3 regions of the Streptomyces sp. NBC_01283 genome follow, and region 3 is predicted to be linked to each of the others. Evidence: riboswitches for the same ligand, from Rfam matches in the RefSeq annotation. Region 3 holds a riboswitch; each other region holds the start of a gene.
The links. A riboswitch is a leader RNA that binds a small molecule or an ion and turns the genes downstream of it on or off. The one in region 3 is predicted to bind cyclic di-AMP.
Positions count from the first base shown of each region.

Region 1: it holds a riboswitch for cyclic di-AMP, as region 3 does, so the genes downstream of both, OG302_RS11935 (M23 family metallopeptidase) here and OG302_RS17680 (NlpC/P60 family protein) in region 3, are expected to answer to the same signal.
Region 2: it holds a riboswitch for cyclic di-AMP, as region 3 does, so the genes downstream of both, OG302_RS05945 (C40 family peptidase) here and OG302_RS17680 (NlpC/P60 family protein) in region 3, are expected to answer to the same signal.

Region 1 covers NZ_CP108430.1:2,640,678-2,645,450, reverse strand. The annotation lists gene OG302_RS11945 (M16 family metallopeptidase) at 1-804, shown strand, start outside; gene OG302_RS11940 (M16 family metallopeptidase) at 801-2,186, shown strand; cyclic di-AMP (ydaO/yuaA leader) riboswitch at 2,384-2,547, shown strand; gene OG302_RS11935 (M23 family metallopeptidase) at 2,560-3,363, shown strand; gene OG302_RS11930 (GntR family transcriptional regulator) at 3,597-4,289, shown strand; gene OG302_RS11925 (HPr family phosphocarrier protein) at 4,448-4,729, opposite strand.
Region 2 covers NZ_CP108430.1:1,258,440-1,263,212, reverse strand. The annotation lists gene OG302_RS05960 (LysR family transcriptional regulator) at 1-713, opposite strand, end outside; gene OG302_RS05955 (LysE family translocator) at 844-1,473, shown strand; gene OG302_RS05950 (DUF6328 family protein) at 1,451-2,017, opposite strand; gene OG302_RS05945 (C40 family peptidase) at 2,177-2,650, opposite strand; cyclic di-AMP (ydaO/yuaA leader) riboswitch at 2,654-2,825, opposite strand; gene OG302_RS05940 (hypothetical protein) at 3,205-3,513, opposite strand; gene OG302_RS05935 (ATP-dependent Clp protease proteolytic subunit) at 3,521-4,156, opposite strand; gene OG302_RS05930 (amidase) at 4,400-4,773, shown strand, end outside.
Region 3 covers NZ_CP108430.1:3,913,151-3,917,923, reverse strand. The annotation lists gene OG302_RS17685 (hypothetical protein) at 298-651, shown strand; gene OG302_RS17680 (NlpC/P60 family protein) at 753-1,940, opposite strand; cyclic di-AMP (ydaO/yuaA leader) riboswitch at 1,948-2,105, opposite strand; gene pcrA (DNA helicase PcrA) at 2,358-4,773, shown strand, end outside.

The sequences.
Region 1 (4,773 bases), 1.3 Mb from region 3:
GACCTGGACGCGGCGACCTTGGAGGACGCGCGGGCGTTCTTCCGCACGTACTACGCGCCCAACAACGCTGTCCTTTCGATCGTCGGCGACATCGACCCGCAGGAGACCCTCGCCTGGGTCGAGAAGTACTTCGGATCCATCCCCTCGCACGACGGCAAGCAGCCGCCGCGCGACGGATCGCTGCCCGACACGATCGGCAAGGAGCTGCGCGAGGTCATCGAGGAGGAGGTCCCGGCCCGCGCCCTGATGGCCGCCTACCGCCTCCCGGAGGACGGCACGCGCGCGTGCGACGCCGCCGACCTGGCGCTCACGGTCCTCGGCAGCGGCGAGTCCTCCCGGCTCTACAACCGCCTCGTGCGCCGCGACCGCACCGCCGTGGCGGCCGGGTTCGGCCTGCTGCGGCTCGCCGGAGCCCCCTCGCTCGGCTGGCTCGACGTGAAGACGTCCGGTGACGTCGAGGTCCCCGTCATCGAGGCCGCCGTCGACGAGGAGCTCGCCCGCTTCGCGGAAGAGGGCCCCACCGAAGAGGAGATGGAGCGCGCCCAGGCACAGCTGGAGCGCGAGTGGCTGGACCGGCTCTCCACGGTGTCGGGCCGCGCGGACGAACTGTGCCGGTACGCCGTCCTGTTCGGCGACCCGCAGCTCGCCCTCACCGCCGTCGGGCGCGTCCTCGACGTCACCGCGGAAGAGGTCAGGGCGGCCGCGGCGGCCCGGCTGCGCCCGGACAACCGCGCGGTGCTCGTGTACGAGCCCATCGCGCCCGCCGAAGCCACCGACGAGGACGAAGAGGAGGCCGCGAAGTGAGCGAGGCCGCAACGATGCAGTTCCACCCGCAGCCCCAGGCGGGCACCGCACGGCCGTGGGCCTTCCCCGCGCCCGAGCGCGCCACCCTGGACAACGGCCTCACCGTGCTGCGCTGCCACCGCCCCGGCCAGCAGGTCGTCGCGGTGGAGATCCACCTCGAGGCACCGCTGGACGCCGAGCCCGAGGGCCTCGACGGCGTCGCCACGATCATGGCGAGGGCCTTCAACGAAGGCACCGACAAGCACTCCGCCGAGGACTTCGCCGCCGAACTCGACCGCTGCGGCGCCACCATGGACGCGCACGCCGACCACCCCGGCGTCCGCGTCTCCCTCGAAGTCCCGGTCTCCCGCCTCCCCAAGGCGATGGGCCTGCTCTCCGACGCCCTGCGCGCCCCCGCCTTCGCGGACAGCGAGATCGAACGCCTCGTGCGCAACCGCCTGGACGAGATCCCGCACGAGGCCGCCAACCCGGGGCGGCGCGCCGCCAAGGAGCTCTCCCGGCAGCTCTTCCCGGCGACCGCCCGCATGTCGCGCCCCCGCCAGGGCACGGAGGAGACGGTCACGGCCATCGACTCGGCGGCGGTGCGCACCTTCTACGAGAAGCACGTGCGTCCCGCCACGGCGACGGCCGTCATCGTGGGCGACCTGACCGGCGTCGACCTGGACGCCGTCCTCGCCGACACCGTCGGCGCCTGGACGGGCGGCACCGCCGAACCGCGTCCGGTGCCTCCGGTGACCGCGGACGACACCGGGCGTGTCGTCATCGTGGACCGCCCCGGAGCCGTGCAGACGCAGCTGCTCATCGGACGCGTGGGACCGGACCGGCACGACCGCGTCTGGCCCGCACAGGTGCTCGGCACGTACTGCCTGGGCGGCACCCTCACCTCGCGCCTGGACCGCGTCCTGCGCGAGGAGAAGGGATACACCTACGGCGTACGGTCGTTCGCCCAGGTCCTGCGTTCCACGCCGGACGGAAGCGGCGCCGCGATGCTCGCCATCAGCGGCTCCGTGGACACCGAGTCCACGGGCCCGGCGCTCGACGACCTGTGGAAGGTGCTGCGTACGCTCGCCGCCGAGGGCCTCACGGACGCCGAGCGCGACGTCGCCGTGCAGAACCTGGTGGGCGTCGCCCCGCTCAAGTACGAGATGGCGGCGTCCGTCGCGGCCACCCTCGCCGACCAGGTCGAGCAGCACCTGCCGGACGACTTCCAGGCTCAGCTGTACCGCCAGTTGGCCGCCACCGGCACCGTGGAGGCCACTGCTGCCGTCGTGAGCGCCTTCCCGGTGGACCGCCTGGTGACGGTGCTCGTCGGTGACGCCGCGCGGATCGAGGAGCCCGTCAGGGCGCTCGGCATCGGTGAAGTGAGTGTGGTCACCGGCTGAGTGGCAGTCAGGACATGTCGGGACCCCAGTGGCGGGAATTGGCTACTGGGGTCCTCATATGTCCGAATTGCTATGGAGGTTACGTGTCTGCCCTGTGGCGTGCGCTACAAAAACACTGATCCGTTTGTCGTTTGAAAGATGGCCCGCTTAGCGTCATCCCGGCTGTTCGTCATGCAGTACGCCGCACCCGCGGCACCGGACAGTCATCGCCGAGTCCCCGTACGGCGCGAGCCAGGGGAGCCGGGGACCCACATGTCCCCTTGGGGTGAATCGGGAACCTTGCCGTCAGGTGAGGGACTCGTAGGAGACCTTCCTGCTCCGAACCCGTCAGCTAACCCGGTAGGCGAGAAGGAAGGAAAGGATCAGCCGCTTCATGGCGTTCACCCGTGCCACCGGGAAGCACCGTCGCCCGAGCCGCCTCACGCGTACGACCGCGAACGTGGCGGGCGTCGCAGCCCTCACCACCACCGGTGTCATCGGAGGCCTGGCCGCTCCGGCGCTCGCCGCCGACGACGCTGCGGCCCTTGAGCACACCGGCCTCACCCAGGCCATCTCCGTGGGCGACTCGCTCGCCCAGAGCATCGACGCGCAGGCCGCTGCCCAGCAGCAGGCCGCCGACGACGCCGCAGCCGCCAAGAAGGCCGAAGAGGCCGCCAAGAAGAAGGCCGAAGAGGCGAAGCGCAAGGCCGAGGCCGAGGCGAAGGCCAAGGCCAAGAAGGAGCGCGAGGCCAAGGAGCGTGCCGCTCGCGAGGCCGAGCGCAAGCGCCTGAACACCTACGTGGCCCCGGTCAGCGGCTCGTACGTCTCCACGGGCTACCAGACCGGCGGCGCCATGTGGTCCTCCGGCAGCCACACCGGCATCGACTTCCACGCCGCGTCCGGTACCTCGGTCCACGCGGTCGGTTCCGGCACCGTCGTCGAGGCCGGCTGGGGCGGCGCCTACGGCAACAACGTGGTCATCAAGATGAACGACGGCACGTACACCCAGTACGGCCACATGTCGTCCCTCGGTGTCACGGTCGGTCAGGCGGTCACGCCGGGCCAGCAGATCGGCCTCTCCGGCTCCACGGGCAACTCCAGCGGCCCGCACCTCCACTTCGAGGCCCGCACCGGCGAGGAGTACGGCACGGACATCGACCCGATCTCGTACCTCCGCTCGCACGGCGTCAACGTCTGATTCCCGGACGTCTGATCCCCGGCGGTCGCGCGAAGCGCACCTGATTCACCGAAAGCCCCGGCTCGTCGAGAGCCGGGGCTTTCGCCGTTCCGCGTTCCTCGTGCCCCTATCGCCTTTGGCCAAAAGTATCCCTGGATTTCGGCCGACCGTCGGAAATTCGGCGGCTCTGCAATAGAGTCACAGAACAGGCGTCGATCGACCGCGTTTCGCGGGGATTAAGGCGGAGGTCAGTCATGCGCATTCCCGCGCACTCGGTATGCACGGCCATCCGGGACGACATCGTCTCCGGTGTCTACGAACGGGGCGGCCGGCTCACCGAGGAACTGCTCGCGCGCCGCTACGGAGTCTCCCGCGTCCCCGTGCGCGAGGCCCTGCGCACCCTGGAGGCCGAGGGCTTCGTCGTCACGCGCAGGCACGCGGGCGCGTGCGTGGCGGAACCGACCGAGGAGGAGGCCGCCGACCTCCTGGAGATCCGCGCGCTCCTGGAGCCGCTGGGCGCCGCCCGCGCCGCACAGCGCCGCACGGAGGCGCACCTGAAGGTCCTGCGCGGCCTTGTCAGGCTCGGCCAGGAGCGGTCGCGGCACGGCCGGAGCGAGGATCTGCGCTCACTCGGCGGCTGGTTCCACGAGACGCTCGCCCAGGCAGGCGGCAGTCCGGGCCTCACGGCACTGCTCACCCAGCTCCGGCACAAGATCGCCTGGATGTACGTGGTGGAGACGTCGGCGGCGCCCGCCGAGGCCTGGGCCGAGCATGCCGCGATCGTCGACGCGGTGGCGCGCGGCGACGCGGAGCGGGCCCGCGCGCTCACCGCGCAGCACACGGAACGGACCACCTCCGCGCACCGGCCGCGCTTCGTGCAGGGCCGCGGCATCCCCGGTGTGAGGGGTTCGCAACATCCCGTAAACGCAGTGGGCCTGCGGCATTAACAGAGGCGCCGTATACAAAGAAGAGTTATTCGGCGGGGGATTATTTCTGCTGCCCGAATTCAATGTCGACGACTGATATCCGGCAAGCGGAACCAGAAACGCCGAAGGGCCCGCCCCTATTTGGGGCGGGCCCTTCGGCGTATGAGTACCAGTCTTTACTAGACGGTCTCGGGGAGTTCCTCGAGGCCGTCCGCGACCAGCTTCGCCAGACGGTCGAGAGCGGCGTCCGCGCCCTCGGCGTCGGAGGCGAGCACGATCTCCTCGCCGCCCTGCGCGCCCAGACCGAGCACCGCGAGCATGGAGGCGGCGTTCACGGGGTTGCCGTCAGCCTTGGCGATCGTCACGGGGACGCCGGCGGCGGTGGCCGCGCGGACGAAGATGGAGGCGGGTCGGGCGTGAAGGCCCTCGGCCCAGCCGACGTTGACGCGGCGCTCAGCCATGTGTTGCTGCCCTTCCAGGTGTCTCACACTTGTCTAGACCAGTG
Region 2 (4,773 bases), 2.7 Mb from region 3:
AGCGCACACACCAGTGCGTAGCCAGGAGTCTCGACCAGCACCGAGGGCGTCGCGCCGGCCCGGACGAGCGCGGACTCCACCCCCTGCCGGGACGGATGCTCAGGCGCCATGCTGATCAGCGGCTGCCCGGCGAGTTCGGTCAGGGGCAGCCGCGACGACGAGCTCGCGAGAGCGTGACCGGGCGAGGTCACCAGGACCAGCTCCTCGACCAGTACCGGCTCGGCGGTCACGGACGCGGGCAGCGGCACCGGATCCGCCGGTTCGTACGTGTGCGTCAGGGCGAGATCGACCTCACCGGCGGCCACGGCCGCGATGCCGAGCGGCGGTTCATAGGCCCGAACGGTCAGATCGACGTCCGGATGGGCGCGGCGGAACGCGGTCAGCGCGGGCGGCACCAACTGGATCCCGGCGGTGGTGAAGGTCCCCACGCGCAGCCTGCCGCCGGAAAGCCCCGCGAGCCTGGCCAGTTCGTGCCGGGCCTGCTCCATCTCGTCCAGGACCCGGCGCGCCCGCGCGAGCAGCAGCTCACCCGCGCCGGTCAGCCGTGCCCCGCGGTGATGCCGGACCAGGAGCGCGGTGCCCGCCTCCCGTTCGAGCTTGGCCAGCTGCTGGGAGAGGGCGGGCACGGTGTAGCCGAGACGCTCGGCGGCGCGGGTGATCGACCCGGCCTCGGAGACCGCCACCAGTGCGGCGAGCCGCGTCGGGTCGTACATGGTCGCTCCCGGTGCAGGAGCCGACGGGCGGTGCGGCTGTCCGTCGGCCGTGAGGCTAAACGACTGCTTAAGGCAGACCCAGGATATTCCACATACCTGCTGAAGGCAGAAGAACGGCAGGCTTGGCGCCATGGACGCACAACTGGTCGCCTTCACCGGAGTCGCCGCGGGCATGGTCGCCATGCCGGGCGCCGACTTCGCCGTCGTCGTGCGCAACGCCCTCGCATCCCGCCGCGCCGGAGTGACGTGCGCGATCGGTGTGGCGGGCGGGCTCCTGGTGCACACGGCGCTCGCGGTGGCCGGGGTCGCGGCGGTCCTCGCGGCGGTCCCCACGCTCTTCCGTGCGCTGCAGGCCGCGGGCGGGGCCTACGTGCTCTACCTCGGGTATCGCGCGCTGCGGTCGGCGGCGCGGCCCCTGGGGAGCTTCGGGACGGCGGACGGCGCGGAGGGGGCAGCGGTCGGGGGCAGCCTGCGGCAGGGCTTCTTCACCAACGCCCTCAACCCGAAGGCACCCATCACGTTCCTCAGCGTGCTGCCGCAGTTCGTGCCCGCGGGCAGCCCCGCGATGCCCAGGACTCTGCTGCTCGCGTCCATCATCGTGGCCCTCGCCCTGGTGTGGTTCCCGGTCGTCGCGCTCCTGGTCGACCGGCTCGGCCGCTGGCTGCGCAAGCCGCGCACGGCCCGTGCGATCGAGGGCGGCACGGGCGTCGCGCTCAGCGTGCTGGGCGCGGTGCTCCTCATCGAGGCCCTGTTGGCCTGACGTCGTCCGGCGTGTCCGATCCTGTGGCCTCGGCGCCATCAGTGCCCTCGTCCTTGCTCGCGCGGCGCAGCAGCAGGGGGAGCACTCCCCACAGGCCCGCGCACACCAGGAGCGTGCCCGCGCTCGCGATGATCCCGCCGGTCCTGCCCACCGCCACGTCCACCACCAGGAGCACGGAACCGGCGAGCGCGAACATCAGGACCCCCATACCGAGGACGGCGAGGCGGGACGAGACCCGCACGATCCGCGGCTTGGAGTGCTGCCCGAAGAGCGACCGGTGCACGGCGGCGGGAGCCGTGAACAGCGCCGCGGCGAGGACGGCAAGGAGCAGCGTGGTCACGTAGGTGGCGCGCTGCACGGTGTCGAGCGAGGCGAAGCGCTCGGTGAAGGCAAGCGTCAACAGGAACGCGAAGAGGATCTGCACCCCGGCCTGAGTGACCCGCAGTTCCTGGAGGATCTCCGCGAAATTGCGGTCGGCGCGTTCGAAGCGTGTCTCGTTGCGGGGCGCGTCGCCTGCCGTGGAGGAGCTGTTGTTTTCGGCCATGGCGCACGAGTATCCGCGTCGGCGCCCTGTACGCCCGGCGGGCGCGCCGATCGGCGGGCCGGGCGGGAGCCACGCGGGGGCAGTCCGGGCGGTGGCGGTGGCGGGGGTTGGTGAGCCCCCGCCACCGCCGTCCTGCAGCCGACGGCCGGTGACGGGCGATCAGCGCACCCTGCCGTACCAGACGCTCTTGGTCCAGATCTTCTCGAGCCGCACCACGGTGTTCGACTTGGGGGCGTGCCAGATCCGGCCCTTACCGGCGTAGATGCCGACGTGGTAGACGTTCCGGCCGGAGTGGAAGAAGACCAGGTCGCCGCGGACGCGGTTGGAGGCGGAGATGTGGCGGGTCTTGTTGTACTGCTGTGCCGCGGTGCGGGGGAGCTTCTTGCCCGCGCGCTTGAACGAGTAGAGGGTCAGACCCGAGCAGTCGAACCGACGCGGCCCCGTCGCTCCGTAGCGGTACGGAGCGCCCTTCTTGGAGGCGGCGATCTTGAGCGCCTTCGTTCCGTGCGTCGCGGCCTCCGCTTCCGACGTGAGCCCTGGGCCCACGAGGGTGCCGCCCACGACGGCGAGCGTGAGGGCCGATACGGAACCGGCCCTGGTCAGCAGCGACGGAACATGATTCAGCGCAGTCATGCGCAACCCTTCGTCAACCGCCTGTGAAGGATGACCTGTCGGATTCGGGCTGACAAAGTTGCCCGGCCGCGTGTGCGGCTTCACCCCAAGGGCCGTGGTCCGGACTCTCCGGACCGACCCGTCATGCCTGGGTCCTCCACTCCTGCCGATGCACCGATGTCGACCGGTCATCCGGGTGGCGGCAGGACTCGGCGTCCGCCCGGACCGCCCCGCCGCTGTGGCGGGGGCTTGTCGTCGGAAGGGATCTTGACCCGTGAAGGGCAGGAATTCCGAGCCGAAACGGCGTTTTGTGAGGCTCCTCACGGCTGAACCGTTCGGGTGGACAAGGTCGGATACGGGATCAGGTCAAGGCGCCGGACGATCGTTCGACCAGCACCGGAACGAGGAATTCCGCCCCCCGCGTACACATCTGACGCAACTGAAGACGGCTTCAAGAACGACGATCGTCTACGCCGAACGAGGTAGCCCGTTTGGTTCGTTTGAACCCGGCCCCGGACGGCTCGGAGGCCGGGCGACGGGATGACGGGTGCTCAGGAGCGTGGAGTGACGGGTCTTCAGGACGCCGACGGTGGCGGCACGGTGACCCGCCCGGCCCGCCGCTCCCCGTCGAGCACCCGCAGCGCCCTGGCCAGCGTCGGCGCGTGCACGGCGCTCTCACCTCGCTGGTGCATGAGCGTCAGCGCGTCCAGGAGGGCGGCCGCCCTGCCGACCAGGGCCTGGGCGGCGCGCAGTCCGCCGTACGTGTCCGAGGCGCGGGCGGGGTTGATCCGGCCCACCAGGTCGACCACTTCGAGGTACCGGTCGATCAACTCGCCCTCGGCGCGGGTGAGTGCGGGCAGCGGGGGAAGTTCGGGCGGCAGCACCGGCGGTTCACCCCACGTCCGGGGTGCGCGGGGACGACTTGCGGCTCGCGATGATCCGGTCGACCAGGCCGTACTCAACTGCCTCGGCCGCACTGAGGATCTTGTCCCGCTCGATGTCGGCCGCGATCCGTTCCGCGCTCTGGCCCGTGTGCTGAACGAGCAGCCTCTCCAGTTGCGCGCGCGTGCGCAGGAGTTCGTCGGCCTGGATCGCCAGGTCGGACGTCTGGCCGTGGATGGGCTCGGCGAGCGAGGGCTGGTGGATCAGCACCCGGGCGCCGGGCAGCGCGAACCTCTTGCCGGGGGTGCCCGAGGCCAGCAGGACGGCGGCCGATGAGGCGGCCTGCCCGAGACAGGTCGTCTCCACGTCGCAGGTGACGAACCGGATCGTGTCGTAGATCGCGGTCATCGCGCTGAACGAGCCGCCGGGCGAGTTGATGTAGAGCGAGATGTCGCGGTCGGGTGCCAGATATTCGAGGTGCATGAACTGCGCCATCACGTCGTTGGCCGACGTGTCGTCGATCGGCGTCCCCAAGAAGACGATGCGCTCCTCGAGCAGCTTCGAGTACGGATCGAGGGTCCGCTGCCCCGCGCTGGTGCGCTCGGGGAACTCGGGCAGGACATAGCGGGCGAACGGTCGGTTCATGGCACGTCTCTCCTCTACCGGGGTCGGCTGCTCCCCAAGGCTTCCTGTAAAAAATGTACAGGATGTACGTAACAGTGTGGTGAGGAGCATGTTCGGGTGATCAGCCGGAGTCAACAGTCGCGCCGCGTTTCAGCCGCTCGCTGAAAGCGAAGTCCCCGGCGCGCGGGGCGGGATGGCCGGCGCGGCGACGCGGGCATACTCCGCCTCGTCGCGATCTCAGCCGCCCCGAGCCGAAGGCGTCGTATGAGCCCCGAAGCACATCAGGTCCGCGAAGCCTCCGGGCTCGTCCACCTCACCGCCCGCGAACTCGCCGCCAGGATCCGCACCCGTGAGCTGTCCGCGCGCGAGGTCGTCCAGGCGCACCTGGACCGGATCGACCAGGTCAACGGCCCGGTGAACGCGGTGGTGACCTGCGTGGCGGAGCGCGCGCTCGACGAGGCGCGCACCGCCGACGAGGCCGCGGCGCACGGCGCGCCGCTCGGCCCGCTGCACGGGCTGCCCGTCGCCCACAAGGACACCCACGACACCCGAGGCGTCCGGACCACCTACGGGACGCCGCTCCTCGCCGACAACGTCCCGGACCGGGACGAGCTGATCGTCGAGCGCATCCGCGCGGC
Region 3 (4,773 bases):
GGCGGCGGCCCGCACAGGGGGAGCGGACCGCCGCCGGATTCTCGGCGGTGGTGTCCGACTGCCGCCCCTGGACCGGGCGGCGGTGGGGAGCCGGTCACCTGACGAAGGACGCTAAACCTGACCGTCACGGGTTGGTGACGGATTGTGCGCAACTGACGGAAGTGTGCGGACAGGTGACTATGTGCGACCATGCGATCCGCTGAGTCGCACGACCTTCGCGTACGCCTGTGACTGATGCGGAGCTTGTGGCCCACCTGGCCACGGAGCGGTGATATGGCCCCGGCTAGGCTCCGGGACATGGACGTTCTCACCCATCTCTTCGTCGGCCTGCACATCATCGGCATCGCCTCCCTCTTGGGCGGCTTCCTCACCCAGATGAAGCAGATGGGCCAGGGCACGGCACGCTTCAGCCCCGCGATGCTGCACGGCGCGCTCACGATGCTCGTCACGGGCGTGGTCCTGGTGGGTCTCAACCAGGCGGACGACAACCCCGTCAACAACGTCAAGATCGGCATCAAGATGGCCGTCCTGATCGTGATCCTCGCGCTGGTCTATGTGAAGCGGGACGAGGAGAAGGTGGACAAGGGGATGTTCGGCGCCGTCGGGCTGCTGACCGTCGCGAACATCTTCATCGCGGTGCTGTGGACCTGATCTCCACCCTCACCCGGTCACCTTCATAAGAAGCGGCCCTCCACCATGAGAAGCGGCCCTCCACGCGCGCGTGGAGGGCCGCTTCTCATGCGGTGTGACGGTTACGCGGGGCGGACCACGCTGTGGATCGGCATGTAGTAGATCGACTCGACGCGGACGTTCGCACCCGGCTTCGGGGCGTGGATCATCTTGCCGTCGCCGATGTAGATCCCTACGTGGCTGATGTCGTCGTAGAAGAAGACCAGGTCACCCGGCTTGGCGTCGGCGGTCTTGACGGTCGTGCCGACCTTCACCTGGTCCCACGTCGTACGCGGCAGGGAGATCCCCGCGGCCTTCCACGCGTCCTGGGTGAGCCCGGAGCAGTCGTAGGAGTCCGGGCCGGTGGCGCCCCATACGTACGGCTTGCCGATCTGGGCCTCGGCGAAGTTGATCACCTTCGCGGCCTTCGTCGCGTAACCGCTGTCCGTGCCGGAGCCGGAGCCGGAGCCGGTGCCGGATCCGGAGCCCGCGTCCGGGGTCTCCTTGTCCGACTCGCGCTCCTTGGCGGCGGCTTCTTCCGCCGCCTTGCGCTTGGCCTCCGCCTCGGCCTCCTGCTTGCGCGCCAGCTCGGCGGCCTTGCGCTTGGCCTCGTCTTCCTTCTTCTTCTCGATCGCCGCGAGCCGCGCCTTCTCCTCGGCCGTCAGCTCCGAGAGCATCGTGCGCGCCTGGCCCAGCTTCTTCTGGACAGTCTGCTTGCTCGTCCTGAGGTCGTCCCGCGAGTTGCTCAGCGTCTCCAGGCTCTTGGTGGCCTTCGTGCGCTGCTTCGTCGCCGACGCCTGCTGCGTCTGGTAGTCGTCGACCGCCCTCTTCTGGCGCGCGGTCAGCCGGTCCGACAGGTGGTTCTGGTCGAAGAACCCCTGCGGGTCGTCGGCGAGCATCATCGTGGCGGTCTCGGAGACGCCGCCGGTGCGGTACTGGGCCGCGGCGAACGTGCCCAGCTGCCGGCGGGCCTCGTTCAGCTTGTCGGCGCGCTCTGCCACGTCGTCGAGGAGAGCGTCGACCTTCTTGCGCTGCTTGTCGGTGCGCTCCTTGGCCGAGTTGTACTTCTGGGTGGCCACGCCCGCCTGGTGGTAGAGGTCGTCGACCTTCTTCTGGACCTCTTCGAGGCTGGGCTTCTGGGGCGCGGACGGTGCCGCTTGCGCGCTCTGTGAGAGGAGGGCCACGGACGTCAGGGCTGCCGTCGTGATACCGAGGGCGGGGGTGGCGCGTAGGCCGGCAATGCGGGTCCGCGGCTTGCGGTGCGACGCCAAGGGAGGCGACTCCTTCCGTAGACCGCCTACCGGGTTAGCTGTCGGGTTCGGGCGGGTGGTTCCGGAAGGTTGCCCTACGGTCCCGTACTGCGTACGGGACCGATTCACCCCAAGTTCTACGTGGGTCCCCGGCTCCGAGGAGATCGAACTCGGCGGAGGCCACTCGTTCCCGGCGGGGTTCGCCGGTGGGAGTACGAGCAGCCCGGGCAGCAACCTAGCCAATTCGTGTGGCCCGTGTGAAGGTTGATGTTCGATATGCCCGATACGTTTTCGTTACTTTGCGAAGCGCTTGACGCGGGCATGCCGCGACGTAGCGGAACGTGACGGTCCGCGGGCTGGGCGTAGGCGGGCGCGGAAGGACGGGGTGGCCGGAACCCGGGGCGGGTTGTCAGTGGGGCCGCCTAGACTCGGGAGGCGATGAGCAGCCTCTTTGATGACAGCTTCCTGGCGGACCTCAAGCCCTCGCGGGCTTCGGAGGAAGAGCCCCCGCCGCCGCCCGAGGACAGTGGTCCGGAATCCGTTCCGGATGATCTGTTCGACGGGAAGTTCGACGCGCCCACACCTCGGGACGCGCACTACCGCGGCGGCGCCCCGCGCCCCGTGATCGACCCGGCGGCCCTGCTCGACGGGCTGAACGAGAACCAGCGCGCGGCCGTCGTGCACGCGGACTCCCCGCTGCTCATCGTCGCGGGCGCCGGTTCCGGCAAGACCCGCGTCCTGACGCACCGCATCGCGTATCTCCTGGCCGAGCGGCACGTGCACCCGGGACAGATCCTGGCGATCACGTTCACGAACAAGGCCGCCGGCGAGATGAAGGAGCGCGTCGAGAACCTCGTCGGGCCGCGGGCCAACGCGATGTGGGTGTCGACGTTCCACAGCGCGTGCGTGCGCATACTGCGCCGCGAGTCGAAGACGATCGGCTTCACCTCCTCCTTCTCGATCTACGACGCCGCCGACTCCAAGCGCCTGATGGCGCTGGTCTGCCGCGATCTGGACATCGACCCGAAGAAGTTCCCGCCGAAGTCCTTCAGCGCCAAGATCTCGAACCTGAAGAACGAGCTGATCGACGAGGAGACCTTCGCCGGCCAGGCCGCCGACGGCTTCGAGAAGACGCTCGCCCAGGCGTACGCGATGTACCAGTCGCGTCTGCGCGAGGCGAACGCCCTCGACTTCGACGACCTGATCATGACGACGGTCAACATGTTCCGCGCGTTCCCCGACGTCGCCGAGCACTACCGCCGCCGCTTCCGCCACGTGATGGTCGACGAGTACCAGGACACCAACCACGCCCAGTACGCCCTGGTGCGCGAGCTGGTGGGCCCCTCCGGAGGCGAGGGGGACGACCCCGCCGAGCTGTGTGTCGTGGGTGACGCGGACCAGTCGATCTACGCCTTCCGTGGCGCCACGATCCGCAACATCCTCCAGTTCGAGGAGGACTACCCGAACGCGACGACGATCCTCCTGGAGCAGAACTACCGCTCCACGCAGACGATCCTGACCGCGGCCAACGCCGTCATCGAGCGCAACGAAAGCCGTCGCCCCAAGAATCTGTGGACCAACGCGGGCGCGGGCGCGGGCATCACCGGCTACGTCGCCGACACCGAGCACGACGAGGCACAGTTCGTCGCCGACGAGATCGACCGGCTCACCGACGCGGGCGACGCGAAGGCGGGCGACGTCGCGATCTTCTACCGGACGAACGCGCAGTCCCGTGTCTTCGAAGAGATCTTCATCCGCGTCGGCCTGCCCTACAAGGTCGTCGGCGGCGTCCGCTTCTACGAGCGCAAGGAGGTCCGCGACGTCCTTGCGTATCTGCGGGTGCTCGCCAACCCGGAGGACTCCGTCCCGCTCCGCCGCATTCTGAACGTACCCAAGAGGGGCATCGGCGACCGCGCGGAGGCGATGATCGACGCGCTCTCGCAGCGCGAGAAGATCTCCTTCCCGCAGGCGCTGAAGCGCGTCGACGAGGCGTACGGAATGGCGGCCCGCTCGGCGAACGCCGTCAAGCGTTTCAACGTGCTGATGGAGGAGCTGCGCACCATCGTCGAGTCCGGCGCCGGCCCCGCCGTCGTCCTGGAGGCCGTGCTCGAACGGACCGGGTACCTCGCCGAGCTGCAGGCCTCGACCGACCCGCAGGACGAGACGCGCATCGAGAACCTCCAGGAACTCGCAGCCGTGGCGCTGGAGTTCGAGCACGACAGCGGTGCAGCGGAGGGCGGGACCGACGCCGAGACCGACACCGACACCGACACCGACGCTGAGACCGACGCCGCGGACGGAGCGGACGCGGCTGCTGCCGCAGGCGTTTCGGGCACGCTGTCCCAGTTCCTGGAGCGGGTCGCGCTCGTCGCCGACTCGGACCAGATCCCGGACGAGGAGGACGACGGCTCCGGAGTCATCACGCTGATGACGCTGCACACCGCCAAGGGCCTCGAGTTCCCTGTCGTCTTCCTGACCGGCATGGAGGACGGCGTCTTCCCGCACATGCGCTCCCTCGGCCAGGTCAAGGAACTGGAGGAGGAGCGCCGCCTCGCGTACGTGGGCATCACGCGCGCGCGTGAGCGGCTCTATCTGACGCGGTCCTCCATGCGCAGCGCCTGGGGACAGCCCTCGTACAACCCGCCGTCGCGCTTCCTGGAGGAGATCCCGGAGGTACACCTGGACTGGAAGCGGAAGGGTTCCGTCGGCGCACCCGCGTCCTCCGGGCCCGCGGCCGGAATCGCCTCCTCCTTGTCGTCGTCGCGCTCACGCACCGGGGGCGCGCAGGGCTTCGCCACGCGCCGTGCCTCGGAGAAGCCGGTGGTCGCGCTGGCGATCGGGGACCGGGTCACGC